One region of the Nocardioides kongjuensis genome, then DNA from elsewhere that is predicted to be linked to it. Evidence: riboswitches for the same ligand, from Rfam matches in the RefSeq annotation. Region 1 holds a riboswitch; the other holds the start of a gene.
What was found. Region 1 has a riboswitch for cobalamin ahead of BJ958_RS19300 (FecCD family ABC transporter permease). Riboswitches for the same ligand answer to the same signal wherever they lie in the genome.

Region 2: it holds a riboswitch for cobalamin, as region 1 does, so the genes downstream of both, BJ958_RS03130 (nitrite reductase) here and BJ958_RS19300 (FecCD family ABC transporter permease) in region 1, are expected to answer to the same signal.

What each region holds. Positions count from the first base shown of each region.
Region 1 is NZ_JACCBF010000001.1:4,015,741-4,022,800, reverse strand. It holds gene BJ958_RS19310 (ABC transporter substrate-binding protein) at 1-868, opposite strand, end outside; gene BJ958_RS19305 (ATP-binding cassette domain-containing protein) at 865-1,683, opposite strand; gene BJ958_RS19300 (FecCD family ABC transporter permease) at 1,680-2,696, opposite strand; cobalamin riboswitch at 2,787-2,969, opposite strand; gene BJ958_RS19295 (IclR family transcriptional regulator) at 3,015-3,764, opposite strand; gene BJ958_RS19290 (CoA transferase subunit A) at 3,869-4,585, shown strand; gene BJ958_RS19285 (CoA transferase subunit B) at 4,587-5,261, shown strand; gene BJ958_RS19280 (enoyl-CoA hydratase-related protein) at 5,258-6,004, shown strand; gene BJ958_RS19275 (helix-turn-helix domain-containing protein) at 5,970-6,950, opposite strand; gene BJ958_RS19270 (cysteine hydrolase family protein) at 7,054-7,060, shown strand, end outside.
Region 2 is NZ_JACCBF010000001.1:654,829-661,888, reverse strand. It holds gene BJ958_RS03145 (bifunctional RNase H/acid phosphatase) at 31-1,200, opposite strand; gene BJ958_RS03140 (zinc ribbon domain-containing protein) at 1,197-1,940, opposite strand; gene BJ958_RS03135 (Nif3-like dinuclear metal center hexameric protein) at 1,937-3,058, opposite strand; cobalamin riboswitch at 3,095-3,250, shown strand; gene BJ958_RS03130 (nitrite reductase) at 3,344-4,177, shown strand; gene BJ958_RS03125 (precorrin-8X methylmutase) at 4,174-4,839, shown strand; gene cobJ (precorrin-3B C(17)-methyltransferase) at 4,836-6,398, shown strand; gene cbiE (precorrin-6y C5,15-methyltransferase (decarboxylating) subunit CbiE) at 6,395-7,060, shown strand, end outside.

The DNA of each region.
Region 1 (7,060 bases):
TGGCGGGGTTGGCCCGCAGCACGGCGACCTTCTGCTCGAAGGTCTGGCCGGGGTAGTCGACGAAGGCGAACGCATCCGGCTGGGAGGTCGCGAGCTTCTCCCAGGAGACCTCGGTCCAGGTGTCCGACGTCTCGGCCATCGCGTTGACGCCGCCGCCGGACTCGATGATCGCCTGCGGCGCGCCGTAGGCGCCGGAGGTGTAGACGGCCTTCTCGCCGCTGTCGAAGACGAAGACCACGGGCGGCTCCTGCGCCTGCGGGGCCTCGGCGAGGGCTGCGAGGCGCTGGTCGACGTCGGCCACCACCTGGGTGGCACGGTCCTCGTGTCCGGTGATCGCGCCGAGGTTCGTGAGGTCCTCGCGCAGCGCGGTCCACGGCTCGACGATGCCGCGGGCGCTGCTGCCGGCCTGGCGGCAGGACTCCGTGAGCACGTACGCCGCGACGTCGCGTTCGGCGAGGCTGTCGGGGGTGAGCTGCTTCGTCTCGTCGTACCCGTAGCTCCAGCCGGCGACCATCACGTCGGGCCGGGCGGCGACGACGGTCTCGAGGCTCGGGTAGTCGTCGGAGACCTGGTTCAGCCCCGCGACCGCGTCGCCGTAGTGCTCGGCCAGCACCTCCTCGTCGCGACCGATGCTGGACACCGCCGCGACCTGGTCCTCGGCGCCGAGCGCGAGGACCATGGAGATCAGGTTCGAGTCGTTGACGAACATCCGCCGGGCCGGGGTGGGGAACTCGGTCTGCCGGCCGCAGTTCGTGATCGAGACCGAGCCCCGCGCCGCCGACTCGTCGGGTCCGTCGGCCCCGGCCGAGCAGCCGCTGAGGGCGAGGACGGCCGCGGTGGCGAGGACGCCGTACGAGCGCAGGTTCACGGGTGGGTCTCGCTTTCGTCGTGGCTGAACAGCAGGTGCGTCCGGCCGGTGAGGGGGTGGGTGACCCGGGTCGCCAGGACGCCGAACGCGTCGTGGAGCACGGCCGGGGTGAGGACGGCGTCGGGCTCGCCCACCGCGACCAGCCGGCCGTCGTGGAGCACCGCGATCCGGTCGCAGAAGGTGGCGGCGAGGTCGAGGTCGTGCAGGGCGAGCACGACGGTGCGGCCCAGGCCGCGGATCAGCCGCATCAGCGCCAGCCGGTGCCCGATGTCGAGGTGGTTGGTCGGCTCGTCGAGGAGCAGCAGCGGCGCCTCCTGCGCCAGGCCCCGGGCCAGCACCGCCCGGCGGCGCTCGCCACCGGAGAGCCGGTCCAGCGGCTGGGCGGCGGCGTACTCGAGGTCGACGAGCCGCAGGGCACGCCGTACGGCGGCCCGGTCGTCCTCGCCGAGCCCGCCCCAGGCGCCGCGGTGGGGCACCCGGCCGAGCGCGACCAGCTCGGCGACCAGCAGGTCGGACGGTGCCGCCTCCTCCTGCGCGACGTACCCGATCCGGCGCGCCCGCTCCTGGGGCCGCAGGCCCGCCAGCGGACGATCGCCCACCCGCACCTCACCGGCCGCGGGTGACCGGACGCCGGCCAGGGTCCGCAGCAGCGTGGACTTGCCGGTCCCGTTGGCCCCGATCAGCCCGAGCACCTCGCCCGGTACGACGGAGAGGTCGACGTCGGACAGCACGGTCCTGCGTCCGATCGCGCAGGTCACGCCCTGGGCGCTCAGCGCCGGGACCGCGGTCCGGGTGGTGGAGTCGAGGAGGCTCACTCGTCGCCCCCGAACCGGTAGCGGCGCCGTCCGAGCAGCACGAGGAAGACCGGCGCGCCGATCAGGCCGGTGACCACGCTGAGCGGGATCTCGGTCGGGCGCACCGCCACCCGGGCGGCGATGTCGACCCAGACCAGGAAGACGGCGCCGGCCAGCGCGCTGACCGGGAGCGCGACCCGGTGCCGTGGCCCGACCGTCATCCGGGCCAGGTGGGGCACGACCAGGCCGACGAAGCCGATCCCGCCGGCGACCGCGACGAGGACGCCGACCAGGACGGCGAGCAGCGCGAACAGGCCGATGCGCAGGCGGGCGACCGGAACGCCGAGCGCCGAGGCGGTGTCCGGCCCGACCGCGAGGGCGTCCAGCCACCCGCTGGCCGCGAGCAGCAGCACGAAGCTCACGACGACCGCGACCGCCGGCAGCCACAGCTGCTGCCACGTCGCCCCCGACACCGAGCCCAGCAGCCAGAACAGCACGGACTGCGCGGCCTGCGGCTCCGCGCTGCGGAACACCAGGAAGCTGGCCATCGAGGAGAACGCCGCCGACAGGACGGTGCCGGTCAGCACCAGGCGCAGGGGGGTGAGGCCGCCCTGCAGCATCGCGATGCCGAAGACGAGCACCGACGCGACCAGCGCGCCGACCAGGGCGCCGAGGGACAGCGCCCACAGGCCGGCCCCGGCCAGCACGCCGGTGGTGATCACCGCGGTGGCGCCGACGCTGGCCCCCGCGGAGACCCCCAGCAGGTAGGGGTCGGCGAGCGGGTTGCGCACCAGCGTCTGGATGCCGGTGCCGGCGACGGCCAGACCGGCGCCGACGACGAGCGCGAGCAGGGTCCGGGGCAGCCTGATGTCCCAGACGATCGCGTCGTACGCCGGGTCCGGGGTCGCCCCCGAGAACCGCGCCGTGATCGCGTCGACCACGACGGCCACGGGCAGCGGCTCGGCCCCGAAGGCGGTCGAGAGGACCACGGTGACGACCGCCGCCGCCACCAGGACGGTGACGCACGCAGCCACGGGCAGGCGGCGGGCGTCGGGGCGACGCTCCACCGCATCGAGGTTGTGCATCGAAGACCTGTCGGGCCGGGAGCTCAAGTCGCGAAGCTCGGTGGACACATCGAGCCAGCAGGTCTTCGGACTCGGGGTCAATCGGACGAGGCGCCTTCCCAGGCCAGCGTGCGGCCCAGTGGCTTCGTGCCTCGCCCGTCGCCCTCACCGCTGCGCGACAGTTCCGGACTCTCACCGGATTCCCTCACCCCGGGGGGTGTGACTGGCTCGGAGCGGAATCTACGCACCCCGGGCAAGCGCCGACAAGGCCGGGGGGTGTCGGACGGGTCACGCCAGCCGTGAGAGCCGGTGCGCCTCCTCGAGCAGCAGCCTGCCGAGCACCGGCTGCCGGTCGCGCCGGAAGCGCTGCTCGACACCGGTGAGCGTCAGCGCCCACTCGGGCCGCCCGGACTTGTCGAAGACCGCGGCGGCCATGCCCCACGAGCCCTCCACGACGTGCCCGGGGTTGACGGACCAGCCGGTACGACGGGTCGCGGCCAGCCGCTTGCGGATCGCCGCCGCCGAGTGCTGCTCGCCCCACTCGGCGGTGAGGTCGACCCGTTCGAGGAAGGCGTCGATCTCCCGGTCGGGCAGGTGGGCGAGGATCGCGATGCCGGCCGAGACGACGCCGAGGGGGAACCGGGCGCTCTCGTAGAGGACGTAGGAGCGGATCGGGAAGTCGCCGTCCTCGCGCAGCAGCACCACGGTCTCGTCGCCGCGGCGCACCGAGAAGAACGCGCTCTCGCCGGTCTCCTTCGCCAGTCGGTGCACGCTGGCGCGGGCCTCGTTGGTGAGGTCGTAGCGGGTGGCGGCGGCCATGCCGAGCACGTAGGTCTCCGGGCCGAGGAACCAGCGCCCGGTCTGCGGGTCGCGGTCGGTGAGACCCTCGGCGGCCAGCGACTCGAGCAACCGGTGGGTGGTCGCGCGCGGCTGGTCGGTGGCGGCGGCGAGCGCGGTGGTCGTCGCACCCGACTCGGCGGTGGAGAGGGCGCGGAGCAGGGCGGCGACCTTCTCGACCACGCCCGGAGCCCGTTCCACGGCAACAGGGTACGCGTCCACTCAGTGGACGCCACCGGGGCAGCGCATCCGCTGCCCGGTCACTTCGTTGACCCGGCCGGTCCGCGTCGGCGGTGATGGCAGGCATGAGGAAGCTGGTGGACGACGCGCGTACGGCGGTGGCCGAGCGGGTCCGGGACGGGATGACGATCGCGGTGGGCGGCTTCGGCCTGTGCGGCATCCCGCGCGACCTGATCGAGGCGGTGCGCGAGAGCGGGGTGCGCGAGCTGACCGTCGTGTCCAACAACATGGGCGTCGACGGCAAGGGCCTCGGTGTGCTGCTGGAGAACAACCAGGTCGCGAAGGTGATCGCGTCGTACGTCGGCGAGAACAAGCTCTTCGCGCAGCAGTACCTCGACGGTGCTCTCGAGGTCGAGTTCTGCCCGCAGGGCACGCTCGCCGAGCGGCTGCGCGCCGGCGGGTCCGGCATCGCCGGGTTCTACACGCGCACCGGCGTCGGCACCGAGGTCGCCGAGGGCAAGCCGCACGAGGTGTTCGACGGCGAGACCTACGTCCTCGAGCGCGGCATCGTCGCCGACCTCGCCCTGGTCCACGCCCACACCGCGGACGCCGAGGGCAACCTGCGCTACCGGATGACCGCTCGCAACTTCAACCCGCTGGTCGCGATGAGCGGCCGGGTCTGCATCGCCGAGGCCGAGCACGTCCTCGACGGCTTCCTCGACCCGGACGACGTGATCACGCCCGGCATCTTCGTCGACGTCACCGTGCAGGCGAGCGAGCGGCCCAAGGACATCGAGCAGCGCGTCGTGCGCCAGCGGACCGACGAGAGGATCGGAGCCTGACATGGCCTGGAGTCGCGACGAGATGGCGGCCATCGCCGCCCGCGAGCTGAACGACGGCGACTACGTCAACCTCGGCATCGGCATCCCGACCCTGGTGGCCGACCACCTGCCGCCGGGCGTCAACGTGCTGCTGCAGAGCGAGAACGGCCTGCTCGGCATGGGCCCGTTCCCCTATGACGGGGAGGAGGACGCCGACCTGATCAACGCCGGCAAGCAGACGGTCACGACCGCGCCGGGCGCGTCCTTCTTCGACTCCGCGACCAGCTTCGCGATGATCCGCGGCGGCCACGTCGACATCGCGATCCTCGGTGCGCTGCAGGTCGCCGGCAACGGCGACCTCGCCAACTGGACGGTCCCCGGCAAACTGGTCAAGGGCATGGGCGGCGCGATGGACCTGGTCGCCGGCACCCGCCGCGTCGTGGTCATCACCGACCACGTCGCCAAGGACGGCACTCCCAAGATCGTCGAGACGTGCACGCTGCCGCTCACCGGCGCCGGCGTCGTCGACCGGATCATCACCGACCTCGCCGTCCTCGACGTGACGCCCGAGGGCCTCGTGCTCGTGGACGTCGCACCCGGCATGGACATCGAGAAGGTCCGCGAGCTGACCGGTGCGCCGGTCCTCGACCCGGCTCCGGACCCGGCTCGCGACGCCGCGCCCGGCCCCGTGTCGTGACCGCGGTCGTCCACTACGAGCGGGTCGAGGCCGAGGGCCGGCCGCACGCGGTCGTCACGCTCGACTCGGACCGCAACCGCAACGCGCTGTCCGCCCAGCTCCTCGAGGAGCTGCGCACGGCGCTGCACCGGGCGGCCGGGGACGACGTCCTGGCGGTGGTGCTGCGGGCCGAGGGGCGCGCGTTCTGCGCCGGCGCCGACCTCGCGGAGGCCCACCGGGAGGGCATGGAGGTGTCCGCCCAGCGCCTCGCCGGACTGCTGCGCGCGATCCTGGCCCACCCCCTGCCCGTGCTCGCCCGGATCCACGGCCCGGTCCGCGCCGGCGGTCTCGGCATCGTCGCCGCCTGCGACCTGGCGGTGGCCAGCGAGGACGTCACCTACGCCTTCACCGAAGCCCGTCTCGGCCTCACACCCGCGGTCATCTCGCTCAGCGTGCTGCCGCGCATGAACGCCCGGGTCGCCGGCACCACCTTCCTCACGGCCGAGACCTTCGACGCCCGCACCGCCCTCGACAGCGGCCTGATCACCCACGCGGTGCCGCCGGACCGGCTCGACGCCACGGTCGACGAGCTGGTCGCCGGGCTGACCGCCTGCGAGCGGCAGGGGCTCGAGGCGACCAAGCGGCTGCTGAACGCCGACGCCCTGATGTACCTCGACGACCGGGTCGACGACATGGTGGCGCTCTCCGCCGAGCTGTTCGCCTCCGACGTCAGCCGCCGGCACCTCGCGGCGTTCCTGAGGTGAGCGCGAAGTCGGACCGGTAGCGCGTGGGCGTCACCCCGAGCGCGGCGGTGAAGTGGGTCCGCAGCCGGGCCGCCGTACCGAAGCCGACGCGGCGGGCGACCTCCTCGACCCCCAGACCGGTGGTCTCCAGCAGGTCCTGGGCACGGGCCACCCGCTGGGCCACCAGCCACGGGTGCACGCTCGATCCGGTGCGCGCCCGGAACGCCCGCGTGAAGGCGCTGCGGCTCATGCACGCCCGGTCGGCGAGCGCGTCGATGCCGAGCGGTCTGTCGAGGGAGCCGGCCGCCCAGGCCATGGCGCGGGCGACGGCGTCGTCGGAGGCCTCGGGCACGGGCGTCTCGATGTACTGCGCCTGGCCGCCGGCGCGGTGCGGGGCGGCGACGATCCGGCGCGCGACCCTGGTGGCGGTCGACCGCCCGGCGCGCTGGGCCAGGACGTGGAGGCAGGTGTCGACGCCTGCCGTCGCGCCGGCGCCGGTGATGACCGAGTCCTCGTCGACGTACAGCGTCTCGGGGCGCAGGTCGACCGCGGGGAACCGGCGGCGGAAGGTGTCGGCCCACCGCCAGTGGGTGGTCGCGGCGCGGCCGTCGAGCAGGCCGGCGTCGGCGAGCACGAACACGCCGAGGCACAGACCGACGACCTGCGCACCACGGTCGTGGGCCGCGCGCAGCGCCTCGAGGACCGGCTCGGGCGCGGGCTGCTCGGGGTCGTCCCACCACGGCATCACGACGACGTCGGCGCGCTCGACCGCCTCGAGGCCGTGCTCGACGGTGATCGCGTAACCGGCCGAGGTCCGCAACGGACCGGGGCGTACGGCGGCCACCTCGATCGGCCACGGCGCCATCTCGCCGACCGGCTGCTCGGCGCCCCACACCAGGGACGGCACGGACAGGTGGAACGGGCTGATGCCCTCCACGGCGATCACGGCGACCCGCGGCTGCTTCACGTCGTACCTCCGGCCGATGTCGATGTCGGGCGACCCGATTCGGCCTGTTCGTGTTGATTCGGGTCGGCCACCATGGAAGCACACCCGTGGAAAGGAACCCCCCATGACCT
Region 2 (7,060 bases), 3.4 Mb from region 1:
TGGCCGGTGAAACTGACACGCGCGTCGGACCTACCAGCGCCCCGTGTCGCGCAACGTACGACGGCCGGGCGCGAGCGCGTTGAAGAACCGCATCGAGCCCTTCTGCTCACCCGTGCGCGGGTCCGGGTAGAACGCCAGGACAGACACGGCAGCGGGCGCGAGCTCCATCCGGAACAGCGTCTCGAGCGGGGCGTCGAGGGCGTGCGCGACCAGGGTCTTGATCGGCGTGACGTGGCTGACCAGCACGACGGTCCGACCGGCGTGGGTCTCGAGCAGGCGGGCCAGTCCGGCCAGGACCCGCTTCTGGACGGTCACGAACGACTCTCCGCCCGGCGGCGCGGCCGCCATGTCGGCGAACCACGCGTCGAGGCGCTCGCGGTCCCGCTCGGCGACCTCGGTGAAGCTCAGCCCGTCCCACTCGCCGAACTCCATCTCGGCGAAGGCCGGCTCCTCCTCGACCGCGAGGCCGAGGGCGGCGGCGACGATGTCGGCCGTCTCCCGGGTACGACGCACCGGCGAGGCCACCACGACGTCGACGCTGTCCTTGAGCTCGGTGAGCCAGGCGGCCACCTCGGCGGCCTGGGCACGGCCCTCCTCCGAGAGCGGCGGGTTGTCGCCGCCGAGCCCGCCGGAGAAGCGGCGGCCGGTGGTGTGCGGGGTGACGCCGTGGCGCACCAGCACGATCGTGGTCGGCTGGCCCGGACCGAAGGACGGCGACTCGGCCTCCTCGATCGCCGACTCGGGCTCGTCCTCGACGTGGTCCCCGGGGATGCTGACGCCGGAGCGCTTGCCGTCGAGCGCCTCGTTGGCGAGCCGGTCGGCGTGGGAGTTCCGGGCGCGCGGCACCCAGGTGTACGTCGTGCCGGCGGGCGCGAGCTCGCGTGCCTCGGCCGCGAGCGCGGCCATGTCGGGGTGCTTGATCTTCCAGCGCCCGGACATCTGCTCGACGACGAGCTTGGAGTCCATCCGCACCTCGACCGACGCCCCGGGAGCGTGCGCGACCGCGAGCGCGAGCCCGGCGACCAGGCCGGAGTACTCCGCGACGTTGTTGGTCGCCACCCCCAGCGTGCGGGCGTCCTCGGCGATCACGGCACCGGTCGCGGCGTCGCGCAGCACGGCGCCGTACGCCGCCGGGCCGGGGTTGCCGCGCGAGCCGCCGTCGGCCTCGACGACGACCTTCTCGACGACCCGATCGGTCACAGGCCGCTCTCGGGGGTGCGGACCAGGATCCGCTGGCACTCCTCGTGACGCAGCACCGTCTCGGCGGGCGTCGCGCGGATCTCGGCGAGCTCGCCGGCGTCGAGGCTCAGCTGGCAGCCACTGCACTGACGGGCGCGCAGCGCGCCGACGCCGACACCGCCCTTGCTGGCGCGGAGCTTCTCGTAGAGGGCGAGCAGGTCCTCGGGGATCTCGGCGACGATGGCGTCGCGGCCACCGGCGACCGAGGCGATCTCGGCGTCGAGCGCCGCGACCTTCTCGTCGCGCGCGGTGGTCAGGGTGCCGAGCCTCCCGTCGATGTCCTCGATGGCGGAGCTGAGCTCGGCGAGCGCCGACTGCGCCTCCTCGAGCTGCTCCATCACCTCGAGCTCCTCGTCCTCGAGCGTCGAGATGCGCCGCTCCAGCGACTCGAGCTCGTGCTGCATCCGCTCGAGCGCCTTGGGGTCGGCGATGGCGCCGGAGTCCATCCGCTCGCGGTCGCGGGTACGACGGGCCTTGACCTGCTCGACGTCGGCGTCGGCCTTCGCCTGGGCGACCGCGAGGTCGTCGACGACGATGCGCTGGTCGCGCAGGCGGCCGTCGACGTCGACCCGCTTGCCGAGCAGGTCCTTGATCTCCGCGGCCTCGGCCGGGTTGTTGCGCTGGTGGCGCAGCTGGTCGACCTGGGAGTCGAGGGCCTGCAGGTCGAGCAGGCGGAGCTGGGCGGCGGGATCGGCGTTCACAGGTGCATTGTCCAAGGATCGGTGGAGATCGCACTCACCCGGGTCTCGACCGCGTCGCCGAGCGCCTCGTGGAGCAGCTGGTCGACCACCGGGAGCCAGGTCCACTCCGCGGCCCAGTGGGCGACGTCGACCAGCGCCGGACCGCCCTTCTCGAGGAACTCCGCGGCCGGGTGGTGGCGCAGGTCGCTGGTCACATAGACGTCGGCGTCGGAGGTCGCGAGCCGGTCGAGGAGGAAGTCGCCGGCGCCTCCGCACACGGCCACCCGCCTGACCGGGCGCTCGGGGTCGCCCGCCACCCGGACCCCGTGCTCGGTGGGTGGCAGCGCGGCCGCGACGGCCTCGGCGAAGCCGGCCAGCGTGGTCGGCTCGACGCTGCCGATCCGGCCGGTCCCGACGTCGACCAGCTGCGGGTCGGCGACCTCGACGACGTCGTACGCGGGCTCCTCGTAGGGATGCGCGCCCAGCATCGCGCGCACGACCGCGCCGCGGCGCGCCCGTGGCAGGACCACCTCGATCCGGACCTCCTCGACCGTCTCCAGCTCGCCGACGGTGCCGATCATCGGGTTGGCACCGTCGAGCGGGCGGAACCGGCCCTCCCCGGGCGCGCTGGTGAAGGAGGCGAAGTCGTAGTCGCCGATCCGGCCGGCGCCGGCCTCGGCGACGGCCGCCCGGACGGGCGCGGCGGCGTCGGAGGGGACGAAGACGGTGAGCTTGTCGAGCGGCTCGCTCGGCGCCGGGATGATCGGGCTGAGGTCCTTGAGGCCCAGCGCGACCGCGAACGCCTCGGACACGCCGCCGACGGCCTGGTCGGCGTTGGTGTGGGCGGTGAGCAGCGCGCAGTCGGCCTTCGCCAGCGTGTGCAGGGTGCGGCCCTTCGGCGTGGTCGCCGCGACGCCGTGGACGCCCTTGAGGAACAGCGGGTGGTGCACGAGGAGCAGGTCCGCCTTCCACTCGGCCGCCTCCGCGGCGACCTCCGGGGTGGGGTCGACGGCCAGCAGGATCCTCTTCACGGGCTGCTCGGGGTCGCCGTACACGAGACCGACGGCGTCCCAGCTGTCGGCGGTCGCGGGCGGGTACCAGCCGTGGACGAGGTCGACGACGTCCTTGAGGGAAGGCATGGCGGTCAGGCTACCGATGGGGGACGACGCCCGGCCTTGGTACGCTGCCACCGCCAGCGTAGGGAACCCGGTGCGAGTCCGGGACTGACGCGCAGCGGTGTGGGTGACGGCCGGAGCACTGATGTCACTGGACCCCCCGGGGTCTGGGAAGACGCTCCGAACCGGACGATCCCGAGTCCGAAGACCTGCTGGCCCTTGCGGCCACCCGTCGCGAGGTCGATGAGGGGCGATCGCGAGGAGCCCCGGCCTCGAAGGACCACCATGGCGCAGCCCCCGGCTGGAACTGTGCGGAGCCGACCCGACCGGTGCCCCGGTGTCGTGCACCCCTGGCCCGCCGACGACGGCGGCCTGGTGCGGATCCGGGTCCCCGGCGGACGCGTGCCGCTCGCCGCCCTGCGGGCGCTGGCCGAGGTCGCGCAGGAGCACGGCGACGGCCGGGTCCGCGTCACCGGCCGGGCGAACCTGCAGGTCCGGGCCATGCCCCTGACCGCGGACGGCCTCCTCGAGGACGCCGCGCTGGCGGCGCTGGAGGCCACCGGCCTGCTGCCCTCGCGCACCCACGACCGGGTGCGCAACGTGCTGGTCTCCCCCCAGACCGGCCTCGCCGGCGGCCGCGCCGACCTGCGGCCCGTGCTCGCCGCCCTCGACGCGCTGCTGCTGGCCGACCCCGCGCTCGCGGGCCTGCCGGGACGCTTCCTGTTCACCCTCGACGACGGCCGCGGCGACCTCGCCGACAAGCACCTCGACCTCGGCCTGGTCGCCCTCGACGACACCACCGCCCAGCTCCGCGTCGGCGAGCAGTGGGGCGAGGTGGTCGCCCTGAGCGAGGCCCCCACGGCCCTGGCCGCGCTGGCCCGGGCGTTCCTGGCCGCCCGCGGCACCGGGCCGGACGCGCCCTGGCACGTGAGCGAGCTCCATCGTCCCCTCGCCCCAGCGGCCGCGGCCGCACCGGGCGCCCCCGTCGCGACCGGGCCGCTCCCCCTCGGCCCGGTCGCCGGCGGCCGCCACGTCGCCGTACCCGACGACGGGCTGGACCTGACCACCATCGCGGCCTGGACCGCACCCACCGTGATCGTGACGCCCTGGCACGGCGTGCTCATCCCCGAGGAGAACCGATGACCGAGCTCACCGCTCCCCCGCGCCGGTACGACTACATCGCCGACGGACCGGCGATCTACGTCGACTCGTTCGCGACCATCCGCCGCGAGTCGGACCTCTCGCAGGTGCCGGCGGAGGCCGAGAAGGTCGCCGTCCGGATGATCCACGGCAGCGGTCAGACCGATCTCGTCCAGGACCTGGTCATCCACCCCCGGCTGGTCCCGGCGGCCCGCGCGGCGCTGGACGCGGGTGCGCCGATCCTGTGCGACGCCCGGATGGTCGCGATGGGCATCACCGCCGGCCGCCTGCCGGCCGACAACCCGGTGCACTGCTTCCTCACCGACGAGCGGGTCCCCGCCCTGGCCAAGGAGTGGTCGACCACGCGTACGGCGGCCGCCGTCTCGTTGTGGGAGCCGCTGCTCGACGGCGCGGTGGTCGCCATCGGCAACGCCCCGACCGCGCTGTTCCACCTGCTGGAGATGATCCTCGCCGGTGGCCCGCAGCCCGCCGCGATCGTCGGTTGCCCGGTCGGCTTCATCGGCGCCGCGGAGTCCAAGGACGCGCTGGTGGCGTTCGCCGACGAGCACGGCATCGACATCCCGTTCGTCACCGTCCGCGGTCGCCGCGGCGGGTCGGCGATGGCGTCGTCGGCCGTCAACGCGCTGGCCCAGGAGGCGGAGTGACCACGAGCACCGGCAGCTTCTCCGTCGTCGGCATCGGCCCCGGCGACCCCGAGCTGATCACCCGCAAGGCCGAGCGGCTGATCGGCGCGGCCCCCGTCGTCGCCTTCCACGCCGGCGTGCGCAAGGAGTCGCACGCCCGCCGCATCGCCGCCGACCTGATCCCGGCCGACGCGATCGAGGAGGAGCTGCGCTACCCGGTCACCACCGGGACCACCGACCACCCCGGCGGGTACGTCGGCGCGCTCGCCGCCTTCTACGACGAGTGCGAGACCCGGCTCGCCGCGCACCTCGACGCCGGCCGCGACGTGGTCCTGCTCGCGGAGGGCGACCCGCTGTTCTACGGCTCCTCGATGTACCTCGTCGACCGCTTCCGCGACCGCTTCCCTGTCGAGGTCGTCCCCGGCATCCCGGCCTTCGCCGCCGCCACCGCGACCGTCCCGGCCCCGCTGGTGCGGCAGACCGACGTCCTCACGGTGCTGCCCGGCACCCTTCCCGAGCCCGAGCTCGCCCGCCGCCTCGCCGACACCGACGGCGCGGTGATCATGAAGCTCGGCCGGACCTTCCCCACCGTCCGGGCCGCCCTCGCGGCCGCCGGCCGGCTGGAAGGGGCGCTGTACGTCGAGCGCGCCTCCCAGCCCGAGGAGCGCTGGCTGCCCGTCGCCGAGGTCGACGCCGACTCCGTGCCGTACTTCTCGCTCATCGTGGTCCCCGGTGACTCCGCCCGGCCGGCTTCCGCTGAGCGGATGCGCGGGCGCGCCGTTTGGTCACAAACCGCACGTTCCGAGCCAGAATCCATGCGGTTTGGGACCAAACCGCAACCCGCAGAGCTCCTCGTCGTCGGCCTCGGCCCCGGCCCCGACGGCTGGCTCACCCCGGAGGCGAGCGCCGCCCTGGGGGAGGTCGAGCACGTGGTCGGCTACGCGCCGTACGTCAACCGGGTGCCGCAGCGCCCCGGGCTCCAGCGGCACGCGTCGGGCAACACGGTCGAGGTCGACCGGGCCCGGTTCGCGCTCGACCTGGCCCTGCGCGGAGAGCGGGTGGCGGTCGTGTCCGGCGGCGACGCGGGCGTGTTCGGCATGGCCGCCGCGGTCTTCGAGGCGGCCGCCGACCCGGAGCACCCGGAGCACGCGACGGTGCCCGTTCGGGTCCTGCCGGGGGTCAGCGCGGTCCAGGCGGTCGCGGCCCGCGCGGGCGCGCCGATCGGCGCCGACTTCGCGGTCCTGAGCCTCTCCGACCGGCTCAAGCCGTGGCCGGTCGTCGAGCGCCGGCTGCGCGCGATCGCCGAGGCCGACCTGGTGCTGGGCGTCTACAACCCGGCCTCCCGCTCGCGTCGCGAGCAGGTCGTGGAGATGCAGAAGATCCTGCTGGAGCACCGCTCCCCCGACACCGTCGTGGTCGTCGGCCGCGACGTCGGCCGCGCCGAGGAGTCACTGACCGTGACGACCCTCGGCCTGCTCGACACCGACAGCATCGACATGAAGTGCCTGCTGATCATCGGCGCCTCCGCCACCCGGGTGGAGCCCAACGGCATCGTCTGGACGCCCCGGTGGGTCGAGTGACCGGCCGACGGATCACCGTCGTCGGCATCGGCGCCGACGGCCACCTCCCGCCCGCCTCCCGGGCCCTGGTCGGCAACGCCGAGGTGCTGCTCGGCGGCGAGCGCCACCTCGACCTGGTGCCCGCCGTCCCCGGTCAGGTACGCCGCCCGTGGCCGCGCCCGCTGTCCGCACTGCCCGGCGTGCTGAAGGAGCACCGGGGCCGCAGCATCGTGGCCCTGGCGTCGGGCGACCCGCTGGTCTCCGGCATCGGTACGACGCTCATCCGGCTGCTCGGACCCGACGCGGTCGACGTCGTCCCGGCCGTGTCCTCGGTGTCCCTCGCGCGGGCGCGGATGGGCTGGTCGGCCGAGGAGTCCGCCGTCGTGACGCTGGTCGGCCGCGACGTCGACGCGCTGCGCCGCGAGCTCGCCCCCGGCCGGCGGCTGCTGGTGCTGTCCTCCGACGAGAGCACCCCGGCCGCGGTGGCTGCGCTGCTGGAGGAGTCCGGCTTCGGTGCCACGACGATCCACGTCCTCGGCGACCTGGGCAGTGGTGCCGAGACCCACGCGGTCCACCCCTGCCCGGTCCCGCGGCTGCACGTCCTCGCCCTCGAGGTCGCCGGCGACGGCTTCGCCACGTGGGCGACCGGGCTCCCCGACGACGCCTTCGAGCACGACGGACAG